One region of the Variovorax sp. MPBD4-3 genome, then DNA from elsewhere that is predicted to be linked to it. Evidence: predicted binding sites of a transcription regulator. Region 1 holds the regulator's gene; each other region holds the start of a gene.
The links. Region 1 encodes sigma-54, which starts transcription at its own class of promoters, with help from an activator protein. Its sites were predicted from a motif close to TGGCANGNAANCTGCTTT; they were not measured.

Region 1 (3,270 bases):
CAGCTCGTACAGGTCGGCGCCGAGCTTGAGCATGTCGGGCCGGTAGCGGCGGTAGGCGGTGTGCACCAGCGGCTCGTCGGTGGCGGCCAGCGAATTGGTGACCACGCTGATCTTCACGCCGCGCCCGCGGATCTCGCGCATCACCTCGAGCCCCGTGGCGCCCGGAATCAGGTAGGGCGAGACGATGGTCACCTCGGCGCGCGCGCGGCGCATCTGCTCGACCACGTTGTAGCGCACGCTGTCGACGTCCAGCAGCGGCACGCCGCCGTACGACGCGGTCTTGCCGATCACGCGGTCGGGCGAGTCGGCATAGGCCTCGGCCAGGGTCCAGATCAGGCCCAGCCTGCCGGCGTTCAGGTCGTCGGCGATCGGGCTGTAGCCCAGCAGGTCGTTGGGCGCGGGCGGCGGCGGCGGCGGGGTGGTGTCGGCGCCGGTGGCGGCGTCGAAGCGGCGCTGCAGTTCCTCGCGCGAAAGGCTGCTCGCCACCACCGACTGCACGGGGCGCACATAGGTGCTGTTCCAGTATTGGTCGAACAGGCTGCCGAGCCGGGGAATGAGCGCGCCGGTCACGAAGGTGTCGAGGTCGAGAAAGTTCTCGCCCGCCGTGCGCGTGAAGTACTGGTTGCCGATGTTGCGCCCGCCCGCCACCGCCATCGCGCCGTCGGCGACGAACAGCTTGTTGTGCATGCGGCGGTTCACGCGGCTGAAGTCGAACAGCGAAGCCGCGAAGCGCCTGACCAGGCTGCTGCGCCCGGCCGGGAACGGGTTGAACAGCCGCAGCTCCACATTCGGCGTGGCGGCAAAGCCGAGCAGCAGTTCGTCTTCGCCCGAGGTGTAGAGGTCGTCCATGAGCACCCGCACGCGCACGCCGCGCAGGGCGGCGTCGCGCAGGGTGCGCAGCAGGTAGCGGCCGGTCTCGTCGTTCTCGATCTGGTAGTACTGCACGTCCAGCGTGCGCTGGGCGCGGCGCGCGAGCTCTATGCGGGTGGCGAAGGCGAAGTCGCCGCCGGGCATCAGGCGAAAGCCGCTCAGGTCGGGGTCGGGCTGGGCCGCGATCGCGAGCTTGCCGAGCGCGGTGTCGGGCGACACGGCCATGGCCTTGGTGGGCGGGCGCGGCGCCTCGTCGGGCAGGGTGGCGCAGCCGCTGAACAGCAGCACGGCCAGCAAAGCGATCACCCAATGGCCCCAGCGCGACATCGGGAGACGGCTCATCGAAGGCTTTCTACAGGGCCTTGCGCAGATTGGCGGGCGCGATGCGCAAGGCTTCGCGGTACTTGGCCACGGTGCGGCGCGCGCACTCGATGCCCTGCTCCTTCAGCATCTCGGAGATCTGGCTGTCCGACAGCGGCTTCTTGATGCTCTCGGAGCTCACGAACTGCTTGATCAGCGCGCGCACCGCCGTGCTCGACGCGTTGCCGCCGGTCTCGGTGCCCAGCGCCGAGCCGAAGAAATACTTCAGCTCGACCGTGCCGAACGGCGTGGCCATGTACTTGGCGGTGGTCACGCGCGAGATGGTGGATTCGTGCAGGCCCAGTTCGTCGGCAATTTCGCGCAGCACCAGCGGGCGCATGGCCAGTTCGCCGTGCACGAAGTAGCTCTTCTGGCGCTCGACGATGGCGTTGCTCACGCGCAGGATGGTGTCGAAGCGCTGCTGGATGTTCTTGATGAACCAGCGCGCCTCCTGCAGCCGCTGCGACAGCGCCTGGCTGCCCTCGCCCTTGTGCGACTTGAGCGCGCCGGCATAGATGTCGTGCACGCGCAGGCGCGGCATGACCTCGGGATTCAGCATGACGCGGAACTTGACGTTGGTGCCGCGTCCGGTCTTGGTGACGATCACGTCGGGAATGACGATGTTGCGCTCGACGTCGACGAAACGGCGCCCCGGCTTGGGCTCCAGCCGCGCAATGACCTGCAGCGCCGAGCGCACCAGCTCTTCGCTGCTACGGGTGAGCGTGGCCAGGCGCTTGAAGTCGCGCCGCGCGAGCAGTTCCATCGGCTGCTTGCAGATGGCGATGGCGGTCTTGTAGACCTGTGCCTGCTCTTCGTCCTCGTCGTCGTCCTCGGCGGCCAGCGCCCGCAGCTGGATGCTCAGGCATTCGCCGAGGTCGCGCGCGCCCACGCCCACCGGCTCCAGGCTCTGCAGCAGGCCGAGCGCCACCTGGAAGTGGTGCACCAGGTCGTCGAACTGGTCGTTGTCGTCGCCGGCCAGGCCCGAGGCCAGCGCGGGCAGGGAATCTTCGAGGTAGCCGTCGTCGTTGAGCGACTCGATCAGGAAGCGCAGCGCGGCGCTGTCGTTCTCGCTCAGGCGCAGGCTCAGCGCCTGGCGGTGCAGGAACGACTGCAGCGATTCCTGGCTGCGCGCGAGTTCGGTGGCGTCGGCGCGCTCGTCGTCGCCCAGGTTGTTCTGGCGCGCGGGAGCGTCGCTGCCCCACTCGCTGTCGTCGGGCGCCATGTCGACGGTGCCGTCGCCTTCCCAGTCGGGCTCGCGCTCGGCGATCTCGGCGGCGGGGCCGTCGGAGTCGGCCGTGGTGGTGGTGCTGGTCTCGGTCGAGACGGTGGAGGTGCTGGCAGGCGGCGGGGTGAAGTCGCTCTCGCCGTCGCCACCGTCACTGCCGTCATCGCGCGCCGCGGGCGCGTCGGCGGTGTCGAGCCCGAACTCCTCGCGCGCCGCTTCTTCCGCGGTGCGCTCGAGGAAGGGGTTCTCGTCGAGCATCTGCTCCACTTCCTGGCTCAGTTCGAGCGTGGAGAGTTGGAGCAGCCTGATCGACTGCTGCAGCTGGGGCGTCAACGCCAAGTGCTGCGAGACGCGAAGGGACAGCCCTTGCTTCATGTGGAGAACCCGACCCTTCCTTACATGCGGAAGTGTTCGCCCAGGTACACCCTGCGTACCTCGGCGTTGTCGACGATCTCCGAGGGCGTACCTTGTGCCAGCACATGCCCGTCGCTGATGATGAACGCGTGATCGCAGATGCCCAGCGTTTCGCGCACGTTGTGGTCGGTGATGAGCACGCCGATGCCGCGCTCCTTCAGGAAGCTGATGATCCGCTGGATTTCGATGACGGCGATCGGGTCGATGCCGGCGAAGGGCTCGTCCAGCAGGATGAAGCGCGGCTGGGTGGCCAGGGCGCGTGCGATCTCGACGCGGCGGCGCTCGCCGCCCGACAGCGCCAGCGCCGGCGAATCGCGCAGGTGGTCGACGCGCAGGTCGGCCAGCAGTTCGGACAGGCGCTCTTCCATGTGCTGCTTGGACAGCGGCGCGAGCTTGCCGCT
Region 2 (3,270 bases), on a different contig from region 1:
AACGTGCCCTGGAAGGCGACGAACACGTATTCGGGAATGGTGGTCAGCGCACCGAAGGTTTCCTGCGTGATGCCCTTCATGAAGATCTTGTCGAATCCTCCGAAGAAGTTGCCGTCACCCGAGAAGGCCAGGCTGTAGCCGTAGACGGCCCACAGGATGCTGATGAGCGAGAAGATCACGAAGACCTGCATCAGCACCGACAGCATGTTCTTCGAACGGCCCAGGCCGCCGTAGAACAGCGCGAGGCCGGGGATGGTCATCAGGATCACGAGGAGGGTCGAAGTCAGCATCCAGGCGGTGTCGCCGGAGTCGATCTTCGGAGCCGGCGCAGCGGCGGGCGCTGCCGCGGGCGCCGCTGCGGCGGGTGCCGCGGCTGCATCGGCCGGAGCCGCCGCGGCGGGCGCTGCCGCTGCGGGAGCCGTTGCGGCCGGTGCCTCGGCAGCAGGCGCTGCCGGGGTCTGTGCGAAGCCGGAAGTACCGGCGGCAAGCACGCTCAAGCCGAGCGCAAGAGAGACAAGCAGTTTTTTCATAATCGTTGTTCTTTCGGGCCAGGACTCGATCAGAGGGCTTCGCGGCCCGTTTCGCCGGTGCGGATGCGAACGACCTGCTCGAGGTTGTAGACAAAAATCTTGCCGTCGCCGATCTTGCCGGTACGGGCGGCGCCTTCGACGGCTTCGATCACGCGATCCACGAGGTCGTCGGAGACGGCCGCCTCGATCTTCACCTTGGGCAGGAAGTCGACCACGTACTCCGCGCCGCGGTAGAGCTCGGTGTGGCCCTTCTGGCGTCCGAAGCCCTTCACCTCGGTGACGGTGATCCCCTGCACGCCGATGGCCGACAGTGCTTCGCGCACCTCGTCGAGCTTGAACGGTTTGATGATGGCTGTGACCAGCTTCATGAGTTTTCTCCTTTGGATGGAAATGAAACGATGCGGCAGCTTGGGCCGCATCTCGTTGTTCTGCTGCTTACAGCGTCTTCGTCAGCGTGAGGATGAAGCGCGCCTTGTTCGGCGAGTAGGTGGTCTGGCCGATGGGGCCGAAGCCGAGGTCGATGCCCGGGTTGGACACCGCGAGGTACGAGCTCTTCTTGTTGGCGCCCTGCACCGAGCCGGTCAGCGACAGGCCGTTGCCGAAGTCGTAGCTCGCGCCCACGTTGTAGTCCACGTAGCTCTTGTAGCCCAGGCTGCGGATGTCGCTGGACATGTTGGTGTAGCCCACGGCCGCCTTCAGCGTGACCTTGGGCACGATTTCCTTGCTGTACGACAGGTTCAGGTAGCCGGTGTTGGTGCCCTTCAGGCCCGAGCCGGCCTTGTTGCCGGCGTAGCCGAAGTAGTCCTTCGACACGGTGTGCGAGTACTTGGCGGTGAACGAACCGAAGGTTTCGTTGGCATAGGTCGCGCCGACGTACAGCTCGGTGGTGTTGCCCGCCGAGTTGCCCGGGTAGATGTAGGTGAGCGCACCCACGTCCATGTCGAGCGGGCCGGCCTTGAACTTGTAGCCGCCGTAGATGTCGCTCTCGATGCTGTTGCCCTTCTGCCAGTTGACGCTGGAGTTCCAGTTGCCCACGTAGAAGCCGCTGCTGCCGAAGGCGTAGTCGAAGCCGCCCTGGATCGCGGGCTTGAAGCCCTTGGTCTTGGCGTAGTCGTTCTTGCCGATCATGTCCTGGTCCTGGCCGCGGAACTTGTAGTTCGTGGTCAGCGAGACGTTGCCCGTGAAATCCGGGGCGGGCGCGGCGGCCGGGGCATCGGTCGTCGCCTGGGCCAGGGCTGCGCCCGAAGCGGTCAATGCAGCGGCCAGAACGATCATCGCCTTGGCGGCGGTACGGTGCGTCATCGGGAAACTCCTCGCAAGTGTGTTGTTGGACCTGAGAGGCTCAAAGCAGGGAGCGTGCCAAACTGCACAAATACCTGTGCCCCATGCGACTCGCCCGCGTCGTGTTGTGAGCGAAATCGTTACAACGCTTGTTTCGAGCGGTTGCGGCTTTCAACAGGTTCGCACCACCGCGGACACACCACAGATGGACGCACCATCTTGGGGACAGGGAGAGAAATGAGTTTGTCTTTGGTGCAGGGCCGAGCCTTGCTGGGGCTGGAAGCGGCCAGTGTCACGGTCGAGGTGCATCTGGCCAACGGCCTGCCCAGCTTCACGCTGGTCGGCCTGGCGGAAACCGAGGTCAAGGAAGCCCGCGAACGCGTGCGCTCGGCCATCCAGAACGCGGGGCTCGAATACCCCAACAACAAGAAGATAGTGGTGAACCTGGCCCCCGCGGACCTGCCCAAGGACTCCGGGCGCTTCGACCTGCCCATCGCGCTGGGCATCCTCGCGGCCAGCGGGCAGATCGACGGCGCCAGGCTGGCCGGACACGAGTTCGCGGGCGAACTGTCGCTCTCGGGCGAGCTGAGGCCGGTGCGCGGCGCCCTGGCCATGGCGCTGGCCCTGCACACGCGCGGCGTGGCGACGCGGCTGGTGCTGCCCCTGGACAGTGCGCACGAGGCCGCCCTGGTGCCCGACGGCGAGGTCTATGGCGCACGGCATCTGCTGGATGTGGTGCGGCAGTTCGTGGTCGACACCGAGGCCGCCTCGCAATGGCCCGATCCGCCGCCCGACGGCTGGGCGCGGATCCGTGCGGCGCCCGGCGCCAGCGCACCGCGCTACGCCGACCTGGCCGACGTCAAGGGGCACGCGGGCGCCAAACGCGCGCTGGAAATCGCCGCGGCCGGCGGCCACAGCCTGCTGATGATGGGCGAGCCGGGATCGGGCAAGTCGATGCTCGCGCAGCGCTTCGCGGGGCTGCTGCCGGCCATGAGCATCGAGGAGGCGCTCGAGAGCGCGGCGGTGGCCAGCCTGGGCGGCCGCTTCGCGACGGAGCGCTGGATGCTCCGGCCCACGTCTGCGCCGCATCACACGTCCAGCGCGGTGGCACTCGTAGGTGGCGGTTCTCCGCCCCGGCCCGGAGAGATCTCGCGCGCGCACCACGGCGTTCTCTTCCTGGACGAGTTTCCGGAATTCGCCCGCTCGGCGCTGGAGGCGCTGCGGGAGCCGCTGGAAACCGGCACCATCACCATTGCCCGCGCCGCCCGGAGTGCCGAATTCCCGGCCAGATTCCAGTTGATCGCCGCGATGAACCCCTGCCCTTGCGGCTACCTGGGTTCCTCAAAAGCCTGCCGCTGCACGCCCGACCAGATCTCGCGCTACCAGGGCAAGCTCAGCGGCCCGCTGCTCGACCGCATCGACCTGCACATCGAGGTGCCCGCGGTGTCGGCGCAGCAAC
Region 3 (3,270 bases), on a different contig from region 1:
GCGCGGCGCGGTCGGGTCGCGCTCGATCAGGTAGGGGTAGTCGCCCTTGCTGGCCCAAGGCTGGGAGTCGAGCGGCAGGCGGTAGCCCATCGGCGAGTCGCCGGGAATCAGGTAGAGCCGGTCGTCGCGCAGGAACCAGGGGCCGGTCTTCCAGGCCGGGCCCGCCAGCGCGGGAGCGTCGCTGTTCGCATTGCCGGGCTCGATGGGCAGCATGTAGCCGATCACCGCGTCGAGCTTCTGCGTGAACACGCGGCGCAGGCGAACGCGTTCGAGTTCGTCGTCGAGCTTCGAGTCGAAGGGGTCGACATTCACCGGCAGGCGGCGTTCGCGCCAGAGGTAGTAGTAGATGTCTTCGTAGCCGGGCTGGATGTAGCGCTCGGTCAGGCCGAGCTTGTGCGCCAGCACGGTGGTGAACCGGCGTGCGTCTTCGCTGGTGTAGTGGGTGGGAAAGCGTTCGTCCGCGAACAGCTCGGGGTCGTGCCACAGCGTCTGGCCGTCGGCGCGCCAGAAGATCGACAGCGCCCAGCGCGGCAGCTGCTCGCCCGGATACCACTTGCCCTGGCCGAAGTGCAGGAAGCCGCCCTTGCCGTACTCGGCGCGCAGCTTGTGCACGAGCTCGGTCGCGTAGCCGCGCTTGGTGGGGCCGAGGGCGTCGGTGTTCCACTCGGGCGCGTCGCGGTCGCTGGTGGCCACGTAGGTCGGCTCGCCGCCCATGGTGAGGCGCACGTCGCCGGCCTTCAGGCGCGCATCGACCGCGTCGCCGAGGGTCAGCACCTCGGCCCATTGCTCTTCGGTGTAGGGCTTGGTGACGCGCGGCGATTCGTAGATGCGCGTGACCTTCATCTCATGGCCGAACTCGACCTCGGATTCGTCCACGCCGCCCTCGATGGGCGCGGCGCTCGATGGCGTGGGCGTGCAGGCCAGCGGAATGTGGCCTTCGCCGGCCAAGAGGCCCGAAGTGGCGTCGAGGCCGATCCAGCCCGCGCCCGGCAGGAACACCTCGCACCAGGCGTGCAGGTCGGTGAAGTCGACCGTGGTGCCGCTCGGGCCGTCGAGCGCCTTCACGTCGGGGGTGAGCTGGATCAGGTAACCCGAGACGAAGCGCGCGGCCAGTCCGCAGTGGCGCAGCAGTTGAACCAGCAGCCAGCCCGAGTCGCGGCAGGAGCCGCTGCCGTTGGCCAGCGTTTCTTCCGGCGTCTGCACGCCGGGCTCCATGCGGATCAGGTAGTTGACGTCTTTCTGCACCTGCTGGTTGATGCCGACCAGGAAGTCGATGGTGCGCTGTTCCTTGCGCTCGACCTTGTCGAGGTAGGCCTCCAGCAGCGGCGTGACCGGGTCGGCCACGAGGTAGGGCGCGAGCTCCTCGGCCTGCGAGGCCGTGTACTTGAAGGGGAAGTTCTCCGCCTGCGGCTCGAGGAAGAAGTCGAAGGGGTTGTAGACCGCCATTTCGACCACGAGGTCGACAGTGACCTTGAACTCGCGTGTCTTCTCGGGAAACACGAGCCGCGCCTGGTAGTTGGCGAACGGGTCCTGCATCCAGTTGACGAAGTGCTCCGCGGGTTCGACCCGCAGCGAATACGAGATGACGTTGCTGCGGCAATGCGGCGCGGGACGCAAGCGCACGACCTGAGGGCCCAACTGCACCAGGCGGTCGTATTTGTAATGGGTGACGTGGTGTAGAGCGGCGTGGATAGACATGCGTTTTTGTGTGCAGTACTGGCAGATTGCATCGGAAAGATGTCTCTGGTGAGACGCATACTAGCCGAGATGCTTAGCAATTAACGCGCCACTGAGCGTGAGTCGGGGAGGGTTTGCATCATGTGTACGGACGTTCTTTCATGACGCGATTTCACGCGTCGGGCAATGCCGTGGGCGGGTCGCGAGGCTTCGCCGCATTGGGCGGATCGCTGCTGGGCGCGGCCCTGCAATTGCAGCAGCCGTCGCTCTGGCCCGCATGGGTCTATGCCGTCTTGCTGCTGGCGGCCGTGGCGGGTCTCGGGCGATGGCGCCGGCCTTTTTTCATCGAACGGCGCCTGCCGGCCATGGTGCTCGCACTGCTTTGCGGAGCCATGGCCGGGGCGGGGCTGGCGGGCTGGCGCGCGGTGGTCTACGCGGGCGGCGCGCTGGCACCGGCGCTCGAAGGGCGCGACCTTGTGGTCACGGGCGTGATCGCGGAGATGCCGCAACGCAACGAAGCCGGGACGCGGTTTCGGCTCGATGTGGAGTCCGCGCGCTGGGCCGATGCGTCCGTCGGCGAGCCATTGGTGGTTCCAGGCCATGTCTCCCTCGGCTGGTATGCGGAGAACACGGGGCTGTGGGGGCGCTCATCCGCCGGCAAGGCCGCGTCCGCGAGCCCGGTCGCTTCCGTGCACGCCGGCGAGCGATGGCAGCTTGCCGTGCGCCTCAAGGCGCCGCACGGCAACGTCAATCCCTTCGGCTTCGACGGCGAGCTGTGGGCCTGGGAGCAGGGCATCCAGGCCAATGGCTATGTGCGCACCGGTGCGAGAGATGCCGCGCCGAAGCGCATCGCCGTCACCTGGCGGCATCCGGTCGAGCGTGCGCGCGAAGCCGTGCGCGACGCGATCTTCGAGCGCGTGCCCGACCGCGCGCGGGCCGGCGTGATCGCGGCGCTGGTCACGGGCGACCAGCAGGCCATCGACCGCGCGGGCTGGGATGTGTTCCGTGCCACCGGCGTGGCGCATCTCATGTCGATCTCGGGCCTCCACGTCACGATGTTCGCGTGGCTGGCGGCCCATGTCGTTGGCTGGCTGTGGCGGCGCTGCCCGCGCCTGATGCTGGGCCTGCCCGCGCAGCAGGCCGCGCTGGTCGGCGGCGTGTTGCTGGCGGGGCTCTATGCGCTCTTCAGCGGCTGGGGCGTGCCGTCGCAGCGCACGGTGTGGATGCTCGCGACGGTCGCCACGCTGCGGCTCACCGGGCGGCGCTGGCCCTGGCCGCATGTGTGGCTGCTGACCGCGGCGGTGGTGGTGGCGCTCGACCCATGGGCGCTCATGCAGGCCGGCTTCTGGCTCAGCTTCGTGGCGGTGGGCGTGCTGTTCGCCACCGATGCGTCGGTGCCCGGCGAGCCGCGCGCGCGGGCTTCGGCACGGCTGCTGGGTTTCTTTCGCGAGCAATGGGTCATCACGCTGGCGCTCGCGCCGCTGAGCCTGCTGCTGTTCCAGCAGGTGTCGCTGGTCGGGCTGCTGGCCAATGCGGTCGCGATCCCGTGGGTCACGCTGGTCGTCACGCCGCTGGCGATGCTGGGCGTGGCCA

Region 2: the regulator sigma-54 is predicted to act here: its motif matches at 1,875-1,892, upstream of AC1RVW_RS17785 (TorF family putative porin).
Region 3: the regulator sigma-54 is predicted to act here: its motif matches at 1,772-1,789, upstream of AC1RVW_RS26780 (transglutaminase family protein).

What each region holds. Positions count from the first base shown of each region.
Region 1 is NZ_JBXASW010000032.1:12,296-15,565, forward strand. Features, by position in the region: gene AC1RVW_RS18510 (phospholipase D family protein) at 1-1,212, opposite strand, end outside; gene AC1RVW_RS18515 (RNA polymerase factor sigma-54) at 1,223-2,830, opposite strand; gene lptB (LPS export ABC transporter ATP-binding protein) at 2,851-3,270, opposite strand, start outside.
Region 2 is NZ_JBXASW010000029.1:50,643-53,912, forward strand. Features, by position in the region: gene AC1RVW_RS17775 (ammonium transporter) at 1-530, opposite strand, end outside; gene glnK (P-II family nitrogen regulator) at 560-898, opposite strand; gene AC1RVW_RS17785 (TorF family putative porin) at 966-1,832, opposite strand; gene AC1RVW_RS17790 (YifB family Mg chelatase-like AAA ATPase) at 2,049-3,270, shown strand, end outside.
Region 3 is NZ_JBXASW010000070.1:6,657-9,926, forward strand. Features, by position in the region: gene AC1RVW_RS26780 (transglutaminase family protein) at 1-1,698, opposite strand, end outside; gene AC1RVW_RS26785 (DNA internalization-related competence protein ComEC/Rec2) at 1,839-3,270, shown strand, end outside.